Regions from separate parts of the Methylobacterium sp. GC_Met_2 genome, predicted to be linked through region 2. Evidence: predicted binding sites of a transcription regulator. Region 2 holds the regulator's gene; each other region holds the start of a gene.
What was found. The regulator PhoB, encoded in region 2, activates phosphate uptake and scavenging genes when phosphate is short. The targets are predictions, from matches to a motif close to TGTCATNNANCTGTCAT.
Positions count from the first base shown of each region.

Region 1: the regulator PhoB is predicted to act here: its motif matches at 2,113-2,129, upstream of OXS49_RS11620 (calcineurin-like phosphoesterase family protein).
Region 3: the regulator PhoB is predicted to act here: its motif matches at 2,185-2,201, upstream of OXS49_RS26280 (UDP-2,3-diacylglucosamine diphosphatase).
Region 4: the regulator PhoB is predicted to act here: its motif matches at 1,478-1,494, upstream of phnC (phosphonate ABC transporter ATP-binding protein).

Region 1 covers NZ_JALNUM010000026.1:2,017-5,456, reverse strand. The annotation lists gene OXS49_RS11620 (calcineurin-like phosphoesterase family protein) at 369-2,030, opposite strand; gene OXS49_RS11615 (L,D-transpeptidase family protein) at 2,214-3,440, opposite strand, start outside.
Region 2 covers NZ_JALNUM010000092.1:13,240-16,679, forward strand. The annotation lists gene OXS49_RS24540 (protein-disulfide reductase DsbD domain-containing protein) at 1-1,137, shown strand, start outside; gene phoB (phosphate regulon transcriptional regulator PhoB) at 1,274-1,969, opposite strand; gene phoU (phosphate signaling complex protein PhoU) at 2,095-2,814, opposite strand; gene pstB (phosphate ABC transporter ATP-binding protein PstB) at 2,929-3,440, opposite strand, start outside.
Region 3 covers NZ_JALNUM010000107.1:15,557-18,996, forward strand. The annotation lists gene OXS49_RS26270 (ribonuclease HII) at 1-130, opposite strand, end outside; gene OXS49_RS26275 (glycosyltransferase family 1 protein) at 262-1,308, opposite strand; gene OXS49_RS26280 (UDP-2,3-diacylglucosamine diphosphatase) at 1,319-2,134, opposite strand; gene OXS49_RS26285 (aminotransferase class V-fold PLP-dependent enzyme) at 2,649-3,440, shown strand, end outside.
Region 4 covers NZ_JALNUM010000133.1:11,530-14,969, forward strand. The annotation lists gene phnD (phosphonate ABC transporter substrate-binding protein) at 1-499, opposite strand, end outside; gene phnC (phosphonate ABC transporter ATP-binding protein) at 595-1,434, opposite strand; gene OXS49_RS28800 (chloramphenicol acetyltransferase) at 1,546-2,181, opposite strand; gene OXS49_RS28805 (DUF1045 domain-containing protein) at 2,174-2,860, opposite strand; gene OXS49_RS28810 (ceramide glucosyltransferase) at 2,893-3,440, opposite strand, start outside.

The sequences.
Region 1 (3,440 bases), on a different contig from region 2:
GGATTCCACATCGGGTTCGGGATCATCGTGCGGTTGCCAAATGGGGCGGCCCAGATGGCTCAAGCGCCCCCCCTCCCCCCTCTGCGGGGGAGGGGGGGCGCTTGAGCCGCTTTCGCCTCTCCAAGGAAGATAAGTGCATCCGTTAGCCCCGCGAGGGGGAGGGGAAACGCGCGGGTTTCTCAAGCCCTTGGTGTTCGGCAGAGATGTGTGAATCCGCAAGCCCGCACGGGAGAGGGGACCCGCGCATCAATCGGCGAAGGCGGCATCCCTGTCGTGTACCGTGCGCGTTGCAATCGGGCACGGCTCTCAGCTCTTGTCGTGACGCGCTCTGTTGCGCCGAACCGGTGTCCACTTCGGCGGAGTGCGCTCTAACCGCCCGCGCGCTCGCCCAAAACCTCCAGTACGGCGACGCTGCGGATCGGGCGCCCGTACTCGTCGGACCCCTCCACGGTGACGCGATGGGCGCCCGGCGCGAGGTCGTCGGGCAGCCGCGCCGTCCAGATGTGGGTGGAGGGTATGGCCTGCACCCAGCTCTTCTTGGTCTCGAGATAGCGGGCGAAGAGTTCCGCGACGAACGGATCGGTTCGCCGGGTCCGGGTCATCGCCTGAGCCGGCCGGTCGCCGATCCGGAACGCCAGGTTCGTGCGCGGGCCGCCATCGAACACGTTCACCACCAGATTCGTGTCGGCGAGCGCATCCTGCGGGACCGGCGACCGGAGTCCCTGTACCGGCCGGGTCAGGCGGATCACCTCCACGGCGCCGGCCCGCGCCTCGCTCTCGAACAGGATCCGCATCGTCTCGTCCGGCTGACCCTGCGCCGGCAGGTAGCGGGTCGTGTAGTCGGTCCCGCGCACCGACAGGAGGTGGAAGCCGTTCGGCGTGCCGTCGCGGCTGTCGGCCGAGGGGATGCCGGTGCGCGTATCGGGCCCGCTCCACCACGAGCCCGACACGGCGGTCAGCACGTGATGATGGTGCCCCTGGGCCGGGTAGTGGTGCTCGGTGGTGTGGGTGTGACCGGCCAGACTCAGCACCTTGCGCCCCGCCAGCAGGTCGAGGAGTTCCGCGCGGTCGGTGGTGATGCCGTGGGGATCGTCGGGCGTCGTGTCGGTGACGAGCGGGATGTGCATGGCGAGCACGATCAGGTCGTCCCGCGGAATTTCGGCCAGCAGGTTGCGCAGGAAGGTCAGGCTGCGCTCGCCGATCCGGCCCCGGTAGGTGTTGGCTCCCACCGGCACCGGCGGCCCCAGCCACTCGACATTGTCGAGCATCACGAACCACGCCCGCCCGTGGCGGAACGCGTAGGTCGGCGCGCCGAACACCCGCTTCCAGGTTTCGCGGCTGTAGCGGGCATCGGGCGACTGCATGTTGAGGTCGTGGTTGCCCGGCAGGCTGTACCAGGGCAGGCCGATCCGGCCGACGATGCGGTTCGAGCGGCCGTAGAGTGACAGATCGTCGAACAGCACGTCGCCCATGGTCATGCCGAAGGCGGCGGGGATCGCCATGGCGCGGGCGATTGCGGTGTCGCGCACGTGGTCGAGTTCGAACCGGCTCTCGGGCTGCGGATCGGTGAACAGGACGACGTCGAAATCCGCGGGCTCGTCGACGCGGGTCAGCGTAAAGTCGATCGAGGCCGGCAGGGGGCCGGTCGGCGCTACGCCCCGGTAGCGCAGGCCCACGCTTGCGGGGGTGCCGTCCGGCTGGTGGATGTAGGAATGGCGCGGCACGTTGTCGGCGTCCCGCGGCAGGGCATAGCCCGGGGGCTTGATCACGAAGACCGCGCCGTCGCCGGGCATCGGCAGCCGGTAGCGGCCCTGGTCGTCGGTGCGCGCGATCTCGCGGCCGTTGGAGACGAGGACCCCCGGCAGCGGTGCCCGGTCCCCGCCAGCCCCATCCACAGCGTCGACGATCCCGGTCGCCTCCGCGGCGCCCTGCGCGTCGGCACGTCCGGCCACGAGGCCCAGACCTGCGAGACCGACCACGGTCTCGCGGCGGGTCAGGCGTCCGTCTCCGGGAATGGGTTCGCGCGACATCGGGACTCCTGAAGAGAATCGTGCTTCGCCGCCCGGCAAAGCCGCGACCGAGACGTGGTTTCAAGCGGCCAAGCAGACGCAGTTGACCGGGGGATGACAAACACCCTCGGAAACGCGCGAGGCCCGCATCTCGGCGGAGATGCGGGCCTCGAAAAGTCCGAACCGAGCGTATCGGCCGGTCGCTTACTCCTCGTCGCCGGGCTCGAAGCTCTGCGGCATCGGCTCGGCGCTGGCGACCGGGGTCGGCGCGCCGATGGTCGAGGGCACGTTGACGCCATCGCGCTTGTAGATGTCGTCGCGGAACTGGACGATCCCGTCCGGGGTCGACCACGCCGTGATGTAGGTCCAGTAGACCGGCACCGGCTGGGCGATGTTGGCGTCGACGCGCTTGCCGCTCTCGATCGCCTCTTCGACCTTCTGGCGATCCCAGCCGGGCGTGTCCTTCAACAGCCACGTGATGTACTCGCGCACGTTCTGCACGCGCACGCAGCCCGAGGAGATGAAGCGGAAATCGTCGCCGAACACGCCCTTGGTGTTCGTGTCGTGCATGAACACGCCGTAGGGGTTCGGGATGTTGATGCGCACGATGCCCATCGAGTTGAAGTCGGCGCCCGAATCCTGCCGATAGGTGAAGCGGGTGCCCTCGTCGGAGAACCAGTTCACGGATTTCGGCGAGACCTCCTGACCGTTGGCCAGGATGCGGATCTTGTTGTCCGTCAGGTAGTTCGGATCCTTCTGCATCTTCGGGATCAGGTCCTTCTTCACGATGGAAGCCGGGACCGTCCAGGTCGGGTTGAAATTGATCTGCGTCGCCTTGGTGTTCATGATCGGCGACTGGCGGTCGATTTTGCCGACGCCCGCGGCGTGGAGCGTGACGACCTGACCGTTCTCGACCGTCTCGACGAGCGCGGCCGGGATGTTGGTGATCACGAAGCGGCGGCCGAGATCGCCTGAATAGGAGCGCAGGCGGACCACATTGGTCTCGAGCTGGCGCAGGCGCACGTCGGCGGGCACGTTCATCGCCTGCTGGGTAGCGAGGCTCATCGTGCCGGTCTGGCTGAGGCCGTGGCGGGCCTGGAAGCGCTTCACGCCGGCGGCGACGTAGGAATCGTATACGCCCGAACCACCGGCCGCCGAATCGAGATCGCCGGTGACGATCAGGCGCTGGCGCACGGCGGCCACGGCCGGGCCGCGGGAGCCGACCCGCAGGTGCTCGGCACCGGAGACCGGCCGCCAGCCGCCGCGGGTGACGATGTCCTTGTAGCGCTCGACCATCTGCTCGGTCGCCGCCACCGTCTGGGGCGACAGAATCGGCACGGTCTCGCGCTGCACCTGCATGCCGGCGGGGGAGGCATAGTCCTGCGCCCATTCGGCCTGGGCGTAGTTGCCCTGGTCGCGGGCTTGGGCGGT
Region 2 (3,440 bases):
CATGCGGGCGAGGGTCCGGCCCGCCTGCGCCTGCACGGCTTCGCCTATACGGCCGGCGTGCTGGCGAGTTTCCTGGGTCTGGCCGGAGTGCTCATCGCCCTGAAGGGCGGAGGGGCGGCGATCGGCTGGGGATTCCAGCTGCAATCGCCCCTGGTGGTGGCGGGGCTCGCCTATCTGCTCTTCGCGATGGGTCTGAGCCTGTCCGGCGTGGTCGAGGTCGGGGGACGGCTCGCGGGTGTCGGCGATCGCCTGACCCGGCGTTCCGGCCTGAGTGGTTCGTTCTTCACGGGCGTGCTGGCCACGCTGGTGGCGACGCCCTGCACGGCGCCGTTCATGGGCTCGGCAATCGGCTTCGCGCTGACCCAGAGCGCAGGTGTGGCGCTTGCCGTGTTCGCGAGCCTCGGGCTCGGCCTCGCCCTGCCGTTCTTGGCTCTCACTCTCTGGCCCCCGGCCCTTCGGGCGCTGCCGCGGCCGGGCGCCTGGATGGAGACGCTCAAGCAGGTGCTCGCCTTCCCGGTCTACGCCACCGTGGCTTGGCTGGTCTGGGTCCTGGCGCAGCAGGTCGATCCGCGGGGCCTTCTGGCGGCGCTGATCGGCCTCGTGCTGGTGGGTTTCTCCGCCTGGGCCTGGGAGCGCGGACGCGCCGCCGCGCCCGGGGCACGCCGGATCGCGCAGGTCTGTGCGGCGCTCGCCCTGATCGCCGTGGTGGCCCTGGTGTCCACCCTCCCGCAGGACCGTGCCGCGCCGACCGCGCAGGCCGCCGCCGGTGGTATCGAGCCGTTCACGCAGGCCCGTCTCGATGCGCTGACGAGCGCGCACAAGCCGGCCTTCGTCAACATGACCGCGGCGTGGTGCATCACCTGCGCGGTCAACGAGACGACCTCCCTCTCCACGAAGGCCGTGCGGGCCGCGATGGCCGAGCGGGGCATCACCTATCTGAAGGGCGACTGGACCAACCAGAACCCCGAGATCACGCGCCTGCTGGAGAAGCACGGCCGGAGCGGCGTGCCGCTCTACCTGCTCTACACCGACGGCGGCGAGCCCCAGGTGCTGCCCCAGATCCTCACCGAGGGCACGGTGCTCCAGGCCCTGGCCTCCGTGCCGGCCGCCGACAGGAGTGCCGCGCTCACCCGCTGATCGGGGGTTCCCGAAGGGCGGAAGCCCTTTGGCGGGGTGTCGGGGCGGAGTCCAGACGCTCGGGCTTCGCCCCATAGCAAGGCTCCGCCCTGCACCCGCAAAAGGTCTTGACCTTTCGAAATCGGGACTTGGCGATTCAGGCTTCGAGGGAGAAGGTTTCGTCGAAGGCGTAGCCGGAGCCGCGGACGGTGCGGATCGGATCGGCTTGGCGTGGGCCGTTCAGCGCCTTGCGCAGGCGGCCGACATGGACGTCGACGGTGCGCTCGTCGATGTAGACGTCGTGACCCCAGACCCCGTCGAGAAGCTGCTCGCGGGAGAAGACCCGGCCCGGGGCCAGCATCAGGAATTCCAGCAGCCGGAACTCCGTGGGGCCGAGATGCAGCTCCTCGCCGGCCCGGCGCACCCGATGACCGGTGCGGTCCAGTTCGAGGTCGCCGGCGGCCAGACGATCCGAGACATGAGCCGGCTTGGCCCGGCGCAGGAGCGCGCGGATGCGGGCGAGCAGTTCCGGCACCGAGAACGGCTTGACGATGTAATCGTCGGCGCCCGTCCCGAGGCCCCGGATCCGGTCGCCTTCTTCGCCCCGGGCGGTCAGCATGATCACCGGCAGCCGCTCGGTCTCCCGCCGGGCCCGGATGCGGCGGCAAAGCTCGATCCCGGACAGGCCGGGCAGCATCCAGTCGAGCAGGACCAGATCGGGCATGCGCTCGGCCAGAAGCAGTTCCGCATCGTCGCCCCGGGCCGCCGTATCCACCAGGAAGCCCTCGGCTTCCAAGTTGTAGCGCAGCAGCGTGGTCAATGCCTCCTCGTCCTCGACGATCAGGACTTGCATACTCACCTTCGATGACCCGTTCTCGCGGCGGACGCGGCAATGGTGCCGGAGGCTCCGCCCAGCCTCAACCGAAACCGACCGTCACGGCGGCGACGCCCCCAGGATCCTGCGCCCCGGGAAGCGCTTCACGGCGCCAGACCCCCATCCACCGTCACGTAATTCGACGCATCGTTCTTCGGCCGTTCTCCGGCGAGCGTCTCGCCCGTGGCGAGGTAGTGGATCGTCTCGGCGATGTTGGTCGTGTGATCGCCGATGCGTTCGACATTCTTGGCGCAGAACAGCAGGTGCGTGCAGAACGAGATGTTGCGCGGATCCTCCATCATGTAGGTCAGAAGCTCGCGGAACAGGGAATTGTACAGCGCGTCGATCTCGCCGTCGCGCTCCCACACGTCGTGGGCCGCCTCGATATCGCGGCTCGCATAGGCGTCCAGCACGTCCTTCAGCTGGCCCTCCGCGAGGTCGCTCATGTGGCGCACGCCGAGCACGATCTTCTGCGCCGGCGCCTGATCGGAGATCGCCACGACGCGCTTGGCCACGTTCTTGGCGAGGTCGCCGATCCGCTCCAGGTCCCCGGAGACGCGGATCGCCGAGATGGTCTCGCGCAGGTCGATCGCCAGGGGCTGCCGCCGGGCGATCAGCAGGACGGAGCGCTCCTCGATATCCCTCTGGAGGGCGTCCAGGCGCTTGTCGGCGAGGATCACCGCCTGGGCGAGCCCGTCGTCGCGGCGCACCAGGGCGTCGGTCGCCTCGGTGGTCATCTTCTCCGCCACGCCGCCCATCTCCGAGATCGAGCGACGGAGGTTTTCGAGATCGGTGTCGTAGGAGGTAACGATATGGCCGGGCATGGATGGATCCTTCGATGGGGGCCAGGACGTGCGATCCCACCCGGTTGCCGCGATCCCGCCCGGCCGCCGCGGCGCCCGGGTCGCGATGGCGCGGAAACCGGTCTTCGAAACAGCTTAGCCGAAGCGGCCGGTGATATAGTCCTGCGTCCGCCGCTCGGTCGGGTTCATGAACATTTTTTCGGTTTGTGAGAATTCAATCAGCTCGCCGAGATACATGAAGGCGGTGAACTGCGAGATGCGCGCCGCCTGCTGCATGTTGTGCGTGACGATCGCGATGGTGAACTCGTCGCGCAGCTGCTCGATCAGCTCCTCGATCCGGCCCGTCGAGATCGGGTCCAGCGCCGAGGTCGGCTCGTCGAACAGGATCACCTCCGGGCGCTGGGCCACTGTGCGAGCGATGCACAGACGCTGCTGCTGCCCGCCCGACAGGCCCATGCCGGACTGCTTCAGCTTGTCCTTGACCTCGTCCCAGAGCGCCGCCTTGCGCAGCGACGCCTCGACCCGGTCGTCAAGCTCCGATTTCGGCAGCTTCTCGTAGAGGCGGATGCCGAAGGCGACGTTGTCGTAGATCGACATCGGGAAGGGCGTCGGCTTCTGGAACACCATGCCGACCCGGGCGCGCAGAT
Region 3 (3,440 bases), on a different contig from region 2:
GGAGCGCCGCTGGATCGAACCAGACCGCCGCGACCACGACTGGGCCGCACAGGGCACCGCGGCCAACCTCATCGCAGCCGATCGCCACCGGATAGGCTGCGGCGCGGGACGGATCGAACGGGCGCGCCATCGCCCTCTTCCGTGGGATCGCGAACGTCACGGTTTCAAAAGGTTTCCGACCTTTTGCAGGTGCAGGGCAGCCTCCTGCCACCGGGCTTTGCCCTGCCGAGCCACCAAAGGGCAAGCCCCTTGAAAACCCGTTCAGGCGGCGTCCCGGGCAAGGCGCTCGCCGCCATGGGCTTCGATGATGTTGCCGAAGAACTGGCGCGCGCTCACCTCCCAACCCCGGCGCAGGGCCTCGGCCCTGCACTCGGCCCGGGACAGGTCGAGGGCGGCGAGGGCGGCGACCCGCAGGTCCTGATCGAGAATGCCCACCCGCGTGCCCCCGATCACGTCGTTCGGGCCCGGCACCGGGAAGGCCGCCACCGGCAGGCCGCAGGCCAGCGCCTCCAGCAGCACGATCCCGAACGTGTCGGTCAGGCTCGGGAACACGAACACGTCGCAGGCCGCGTAGATCGCCGAGAGCGCCGACCCCGTCCGGGTCCCGAGGAACCGGGCCGCCGGCGCCAGGCTCTGGAGTCGCCCCCGGTCCGGCCCGTCACCGACCACGATCTTGGTGCCCGGCAGATCGAGATTCAGGAAGGCCGCGATGTTCTTCTCCACCGCCAGCCGGCCGACATAGAGGAACAGCGGTCGCGGCAGATCGGCGAGTTCCTCGGGCGGCGGTGCGCCGGGCTTGGCGGGGCGGAACCGCTCGGTGTCGACCCCGCGCGTCCAGCGCATCATGTGGGTGAAGCCCCGGGCCTCCAACTCGCTCTGGAGCGAGGCCGTGCTGACCATCGTGCCGCGGGCGGCCCCGTGGAAGCGGCGCAGATAAGCGTAGGACCACGCCTCCGGCACGGGCAGGCGGGCGGCGAGGTATTCCGGGAAGCGCGTGTGATAGCTCGTGGTGAACGGCAGGCCGTGCGACAGGCAGTGCCGCCGCGCCGCGTATCCCACCGGACCCTCGGTCGCGATGTGGACATGGGTCGGCCGCTCCGCCCGCCAGCGCGCCGCCACCCGCTCCCGTCCCGCATAGGCGAGGCGGATCTCCGGGTAGCCCGGCATCGGCAGCGAGGGGAAATCCGCCGCCGTCAGCATCGTGGTCGCGAAGCCGTGCTCTGGGGCCCGGCGGACCATCTGCTCCAGGGAGCGCACCACGCCGTTGACCTGCGGATGCCACGCATCGCTGGCGATCAGGAGCTTCACGGTCGAGCCCTCACGCCACCGCGCGCCGGCCCGGGACCGCCTGCGGCACGGTCTCGGCCGCGCGGGCACGCAGCAGGCTCGGATAGTGCAGCACCTCCATGCGGCCGTCGTAATGCTCCACCAGCCCGGTGCAGGATTCGACCCAATCGCCGGTGTTGAGGTAGCGCAACTCGCCGATCGGCCGATCGGCCGCGTGGTGGATGTGGCCGCAGATCACCCCGTCGGCGCCCTGTCGGCGCGCCTCCTCGGCCAGGATCGTCTCGAACCGGCCGATGAAGCTCACGGCGTTCTTCACCCGCAGCTTCGCCCAGGCCGAGAGCGACCAGTAGGACAGTCCGACCCGGCGGCGCATCTTGTTGAGCAGCGTGTTGAGGGACAGCGCCAGCGTGTAGGCCCCGTCGCCGAGATGGGCGAGCCAGGGCGAGTGGCGCACCACCATGTCGAACTGGTCGCCGTGGATCACGAGGTAGCGCTTCCCGTCGGCGGCCTCGTGAATCGCGGTCTCGGAGACTTCGATGCCGCCGAAATTCATGCCGACGTAGTCGCGCAGGAATTCGTCGTGGTTGCCCGGCAGGTAGACGACCTTGGCGCCCTTGCGGACCTTGCGCAGCAGCTTCTGGACGACGTCGTTGTGCTCCTGCGGCCAGTACCAGCCGGAGCGCAGCTGCCAGCCGTCCACGATATCCCCGACGAGGTAGATCGTGTCGGCGTCGTAATCCCGCAGGAATGACAGCAGCAGACCAGCTTGGCAGCCGCGCGTCCCGAGATGCAGATCGGACAGGAACAGCGTCCGGACCCGGACCGGCATCTCCTCACCCTCGGCCACGGCTTCGTCTCCCGGCGGCTGAATACGGCCGGGATCCAGAGCGCGATCCCATCTCAGTTTGATGACGCGCCGAGGGCGGTATCCTGCGAGCCTGGGTGCGTTGCGGCGTAGCTTCTCAATCGGAGATTAGTATCGCTGCGGCGCACAAAAAATTTTTTTGGCAAGTTCCGGAAGTTTTTCCGGTTTTCCTTTCACGCTACACCGCCTCATAATGCCAGATAACCGGCGGCTCGGTACGAGCGCGGCCGGGCATGACAGGAAGGCGGCGAGGACGGCCCTGGGGCCGTCGGGCGGGACGGCATTTCGGAGGCGACCGGCGCGCGGGGGCGCGCCGCGACGCGAGCGGCACGAGGCCGCCTGCCGCTCCGCTGCGCCCCCCACCCACGGCAGAGGATGGCGTTCGAGGCGGCGTGGCGCGAGCCGCGCCCGCCGGCGCCGGACCGACTCCCGAGGACGTTTGGACAACCCGTCGCAGGCTCGGCCTGCGCGCAATCGACTATTCGGAGGAAACATCATGGCCGCAACCCGGCGCCCCGGTCGCAACCATCTCTTCATCCCCGGCCCGACCAACATCCCGGACCGGGTGCTGCGCGCCATGCACGTGCCGTCCGAGGATCACCGCTCGCCGAGCTTTCCCGAGCTGGTGAAGCCGCTCCTGCAGGACTCCAAGATGGTGTTCGGCTCGACCGCCGGAACGGTGATCCTGTTCCCGTCCTCGGGCACCGGCATCTGGGAATCGGCCCTGTCCAACACGCTCTGCCGCGGCGACACGGTGCTGACCTCGCGCTACGGCCAGTTCAGCCACCTCTGGGTCGACATGGCTCAGCGCCTCGGCCTCGACGTGGTCGTCCAGGAGGAGGAGTGGGGCACCGGCGCCGATCCGCAGAAGATCGAGGAGGCCCTGCGCGCCGACAAGGACCATAAGATCAAGGCCGTCATGGTCGTCCACAACGAGACCGCCACGGGCGTCACCAGCGATATCGGTGCGGTCCGCAAGGCGATCGACGCCGCCGGCCACCCGACGCTGCTGTTCGTGGACGGCATCTCGTCGATCGGCTCGCTGCCGTTCTACATGGACGACTGGAAGGTCGACTGCGCCATCGCGGGCTCGCAGAAGGGCTTCATGCTGCCGGCCGGCCTCGGCCTGATCTGCATCAGCCCGAAGGCGCTCAAGATCGCCGAGGGCGGCACCGGCCGCAACGACCGGCTCGGCCACGCCTACTTCGCCTGGAAGGACCAGCTCGCCGCCAACGCGACCGGCTACTTCCCCTACACCCCCGTCCTGCCGCTGCTCTACGGCCTGCGC
Region 4 (3,440 bases), on a different contig from region 2:
CGTAGCCGGCCCGCCGCAGGAAGAAGCGCGGCGCCTGGTTGCCCGAGGTGGAGTTCGGATCGACCAGGGCGAGGTTCTTGTCCTTGAGATCGGCGACCGTCCGGTACGGGCTGGAGGCCAGCACGTAGACCACGGAATAGTAGCCCGAGATGCCGGTCTCGTGCTTCGGGCTCGCGACCGGCTCGATCTTCACGCCGGTCATGACGGCGCGGGAGAGCGAGGCGGCGCCGTAATACCCGATCTGGATGTTGCCGGCCCGCTGGCCCTCGATCACCGCGGCGTAGTCGCTCGCCACCCGCAGCTTCACCGGCACGCCGAGCGCCTTGCCCAGATAACCCGCCAGCGGCGTGTAGCGCTCGACGGTGCCGCTGGCGTTCTCCGCCGGGATGACCGCCAGCGTCAGCTCGGGATACTTGGCCTTCCAATCCTGGGCGGCGGCCGGCAGGCCGAGCAGGGCGAGGGCCGCGGCGGCGGCGGCGAGGGTGCGTCGAGTGATCATCGTGCGGTCCTTCGGCGTTGGTGCGGGCTTCGGCCGCCCTCTGGGTCGGCCGGGCGTTTCCCGATCTGTCGTTTGTTTTGGGGCCGGGGCCCGATTCATGCGCCGAGGGCGGCCTCGCGGATTGGCCGGGCCGGAACGCGGCCCGGCAGCGCCGCCCGCTGCTCCGCCTCCCGCTGGGCCGAATCGTCCAAGACCTCGCCGGCCTCCAGCCCGTAGAGCCGGCGCGCCACATCCTCGGTCAGGTCGAACGGCCCGCCCTCGAACACCACGCGGCCGGCCGCGAGTCCGACGAGGCGGTCGCAATAGGCGCGCGCGAGGTCGAGCGAGTGCAGATTGCACAGCACGGTTATGCCGTAGCGCCGGTTCACCTCGGCGAGCGCGTCCATCACGAGGCGCGTGTTGCGCGGATCGAGGGAGGCCACCGGCTCGTCTGCCAGCAGGATCTGCGGCTCCTGCACGAGGGCGCGGGCGATCGCCACGCGCTGCTGCTGGCCGCCCGACAAGCCGTCGGCCCGCTGGCCGGCGAACTCGCCCATGTCGAAGCTGTCCAGCGCCGCGAGCGCCATTGCCCGGTCCTCGTCGGACCACAGGCGCAGCAGGGCCCGATGGCTCGGCACGTGGCTGAGCCGCCCCATCAGCACGTTGGTCATCACATCGAGGCGTCCGACGAGATTGAACTGCTGGAAGATCATGGCGCAGCGCGTGCGCCACTCTCGCAGATGCCGCCCCTTCAGGGCCGTGACGTCGCGCCCGTCGTGGAGGATACGGCCCGAACCCGGGTCCGCCAGCCGGTTGATCAGGCGCAGCAACGTCGATTTGCCGGCGCCGGACCGGCCGATCACCCCGACAAAGCTGCCCGGCTCGATTCGCAACGTGACGCCGTCCACGGCACGCCGGTCACCGTACTGGCGCGTAAGATCCTCGATGACGAGCATGCATCCATCCGCTGCGGAATGGCCGCAGCTAAACGCTGCTTACGCGACGATTGGATGACAAATACATGTCGATGTTGTTTGCCGGCGCAGGATATCTACCCGATAGCGGCCTCACGTGTCGTATCGATCGAGGAATGCTTCGATCGACAGGGCGCGGAAATCCGGAAGCGCACGGCGCAGGCGTTCGTGGTCCCAGTCCCACCACGCGAGGCGCTCCAGCCGCGCGGCGATATCCTCGGGGAACCGGCGCCGGACCGGCCGGGCCGGGTTGCCGACCACGATCGCGTAGGGGGCGACGTCGCGCGTGACGATTGCGCCCGCCCCCACCACCGCACCGGTGCCGATGGTTCGGCCGGGCAGGACCACCACGCCGTGGCCGATCCAGACATCGTGGCCGATCGTAACGGGGCTCGCCCGGCGCCGGTCGAAGAAGGCCGGCTCGTCCGCTTCCTCGGGCCAGTAGGCACGCGCCCGATAGGTGAAGTGGGCCTGCGAGGCGCGCTCCATCGGGTGGTTGCCCGGGTTGATCCGCACGCTGGCGGCGATCGAGCAGAACTTGCCGATCGCCGTGTAGATCACCTCGCCATCCTGGCCGATATAGGAATAATCGCCGAGGCTCGTCTTGGTCAGGCGGGTGCGGGCGCCGATCTCGGTGTATCGGCCGAGTCGGCAGGATCCGACCCGGGCGCTGGGGTCGATGGCGGGTGCGAGGCCGAGGGGCGGAGAGACCTTGGGAACCTCAGCCATGGGACGCACCGAAGGGCAGGCGCGCCAGGAGCCGGAACGGCCCGCCCGCATCCTGGGTCAGGAGGCAGATCGCGTCGATCGTCACCGGCTCCCGGCCCGAGGCGGCGTAGGCCTCGGCGAGGCGGCGGTGCCAGCCGTCGCGATCGGGCTCCGGCAGGGCATCGGTCAGGGTCATGTGGAAGCGGAAGGCCTCGAACACGTGCGGATAGCCCCAGCGGTCGAGCAGGGCGCGGCCGCGCGGATCCAGGCGCTCCGGCCGGCGCTTGGCGCGTTCGGACTCGGTGAGCGGCGCCCGTAGGGGCTCCAGGGCCGCCACGCATTCGGCCGCGAGCAAGCCGAGTTCCGGGGGCGGCGCCTCCGGCACCAGGGCGAGGAACCGCCCGAGGGCCGCAACCCGCAGCGGCCCGAGCGCCACCGGCGGGTGGGCGGTCGCGAGGCCGCGGGCGGCGACGACGAGATCGGCCTCCGTTACCCCCGGCGCAAGGCGCATCGGCGCCTTGAGCGTCGCGTGGAAGCCGTAGACCCGGGCCCCCGCGTTGACGGCAGCAAGCTCGCCCAGTCCCGCCGGGTGTGCGACCGCCTCCCCGGAGGCGGTGTCGTACCCGAGCACGCTCCGGCCGAAGGCCTCCAGGGGGCAGCCCGGGGTGGGCAGCCAATACAGGGCATAGCGGCGCGTCACGTCTTCACCTCCGGGGCGCGGGGCGACCGCGATCAGGCCGTTGGCGCATAGGGCCGAGCCTCGGCGGCCCGGCGCGGGCGGACATCCATGGCGTTGCCGCGCCACACGATCGCGCTCTGCACCCAGGCGCCCAACCAGATCGCCGGGATCAGGGCATCGCGCACCAGGAAGGCCGCCAGCATGCGGGGCGCGCGCCGCCAGCCGGCGCAGATCGCGAGCCCGACCTCGGCGGCATAGCACAGCGCCGCGAGGCATGCAGCGCCGACGAGCCCGGCGAGGCTGCCGGCCCAGAGCGCCAGCAGCAGCGCCGGCAGCAGGACGCCGCTGCCGATCTCGGGGGCGAAGAACAGCGGGAAGGTCACCCGGCGCAGCCGAGCCCAGCGCAGCTGCCGCGCCCAGACCTCCCGGAACCCGCGCGGGCCCAGCGGCTGCTCGAACGGGCTCGCCACGAGGTGGACGCGCTTGCCGGCGGCCCGCACGAGCTTGGTGGCGGCCGCGTCCTCGGCGATCTCGGCGGCAAGCGCCTGGAGTCCACCGTGCGCCTCCAGGAACGGCTTGTGCCAGAGCATGCTCTTGCCCT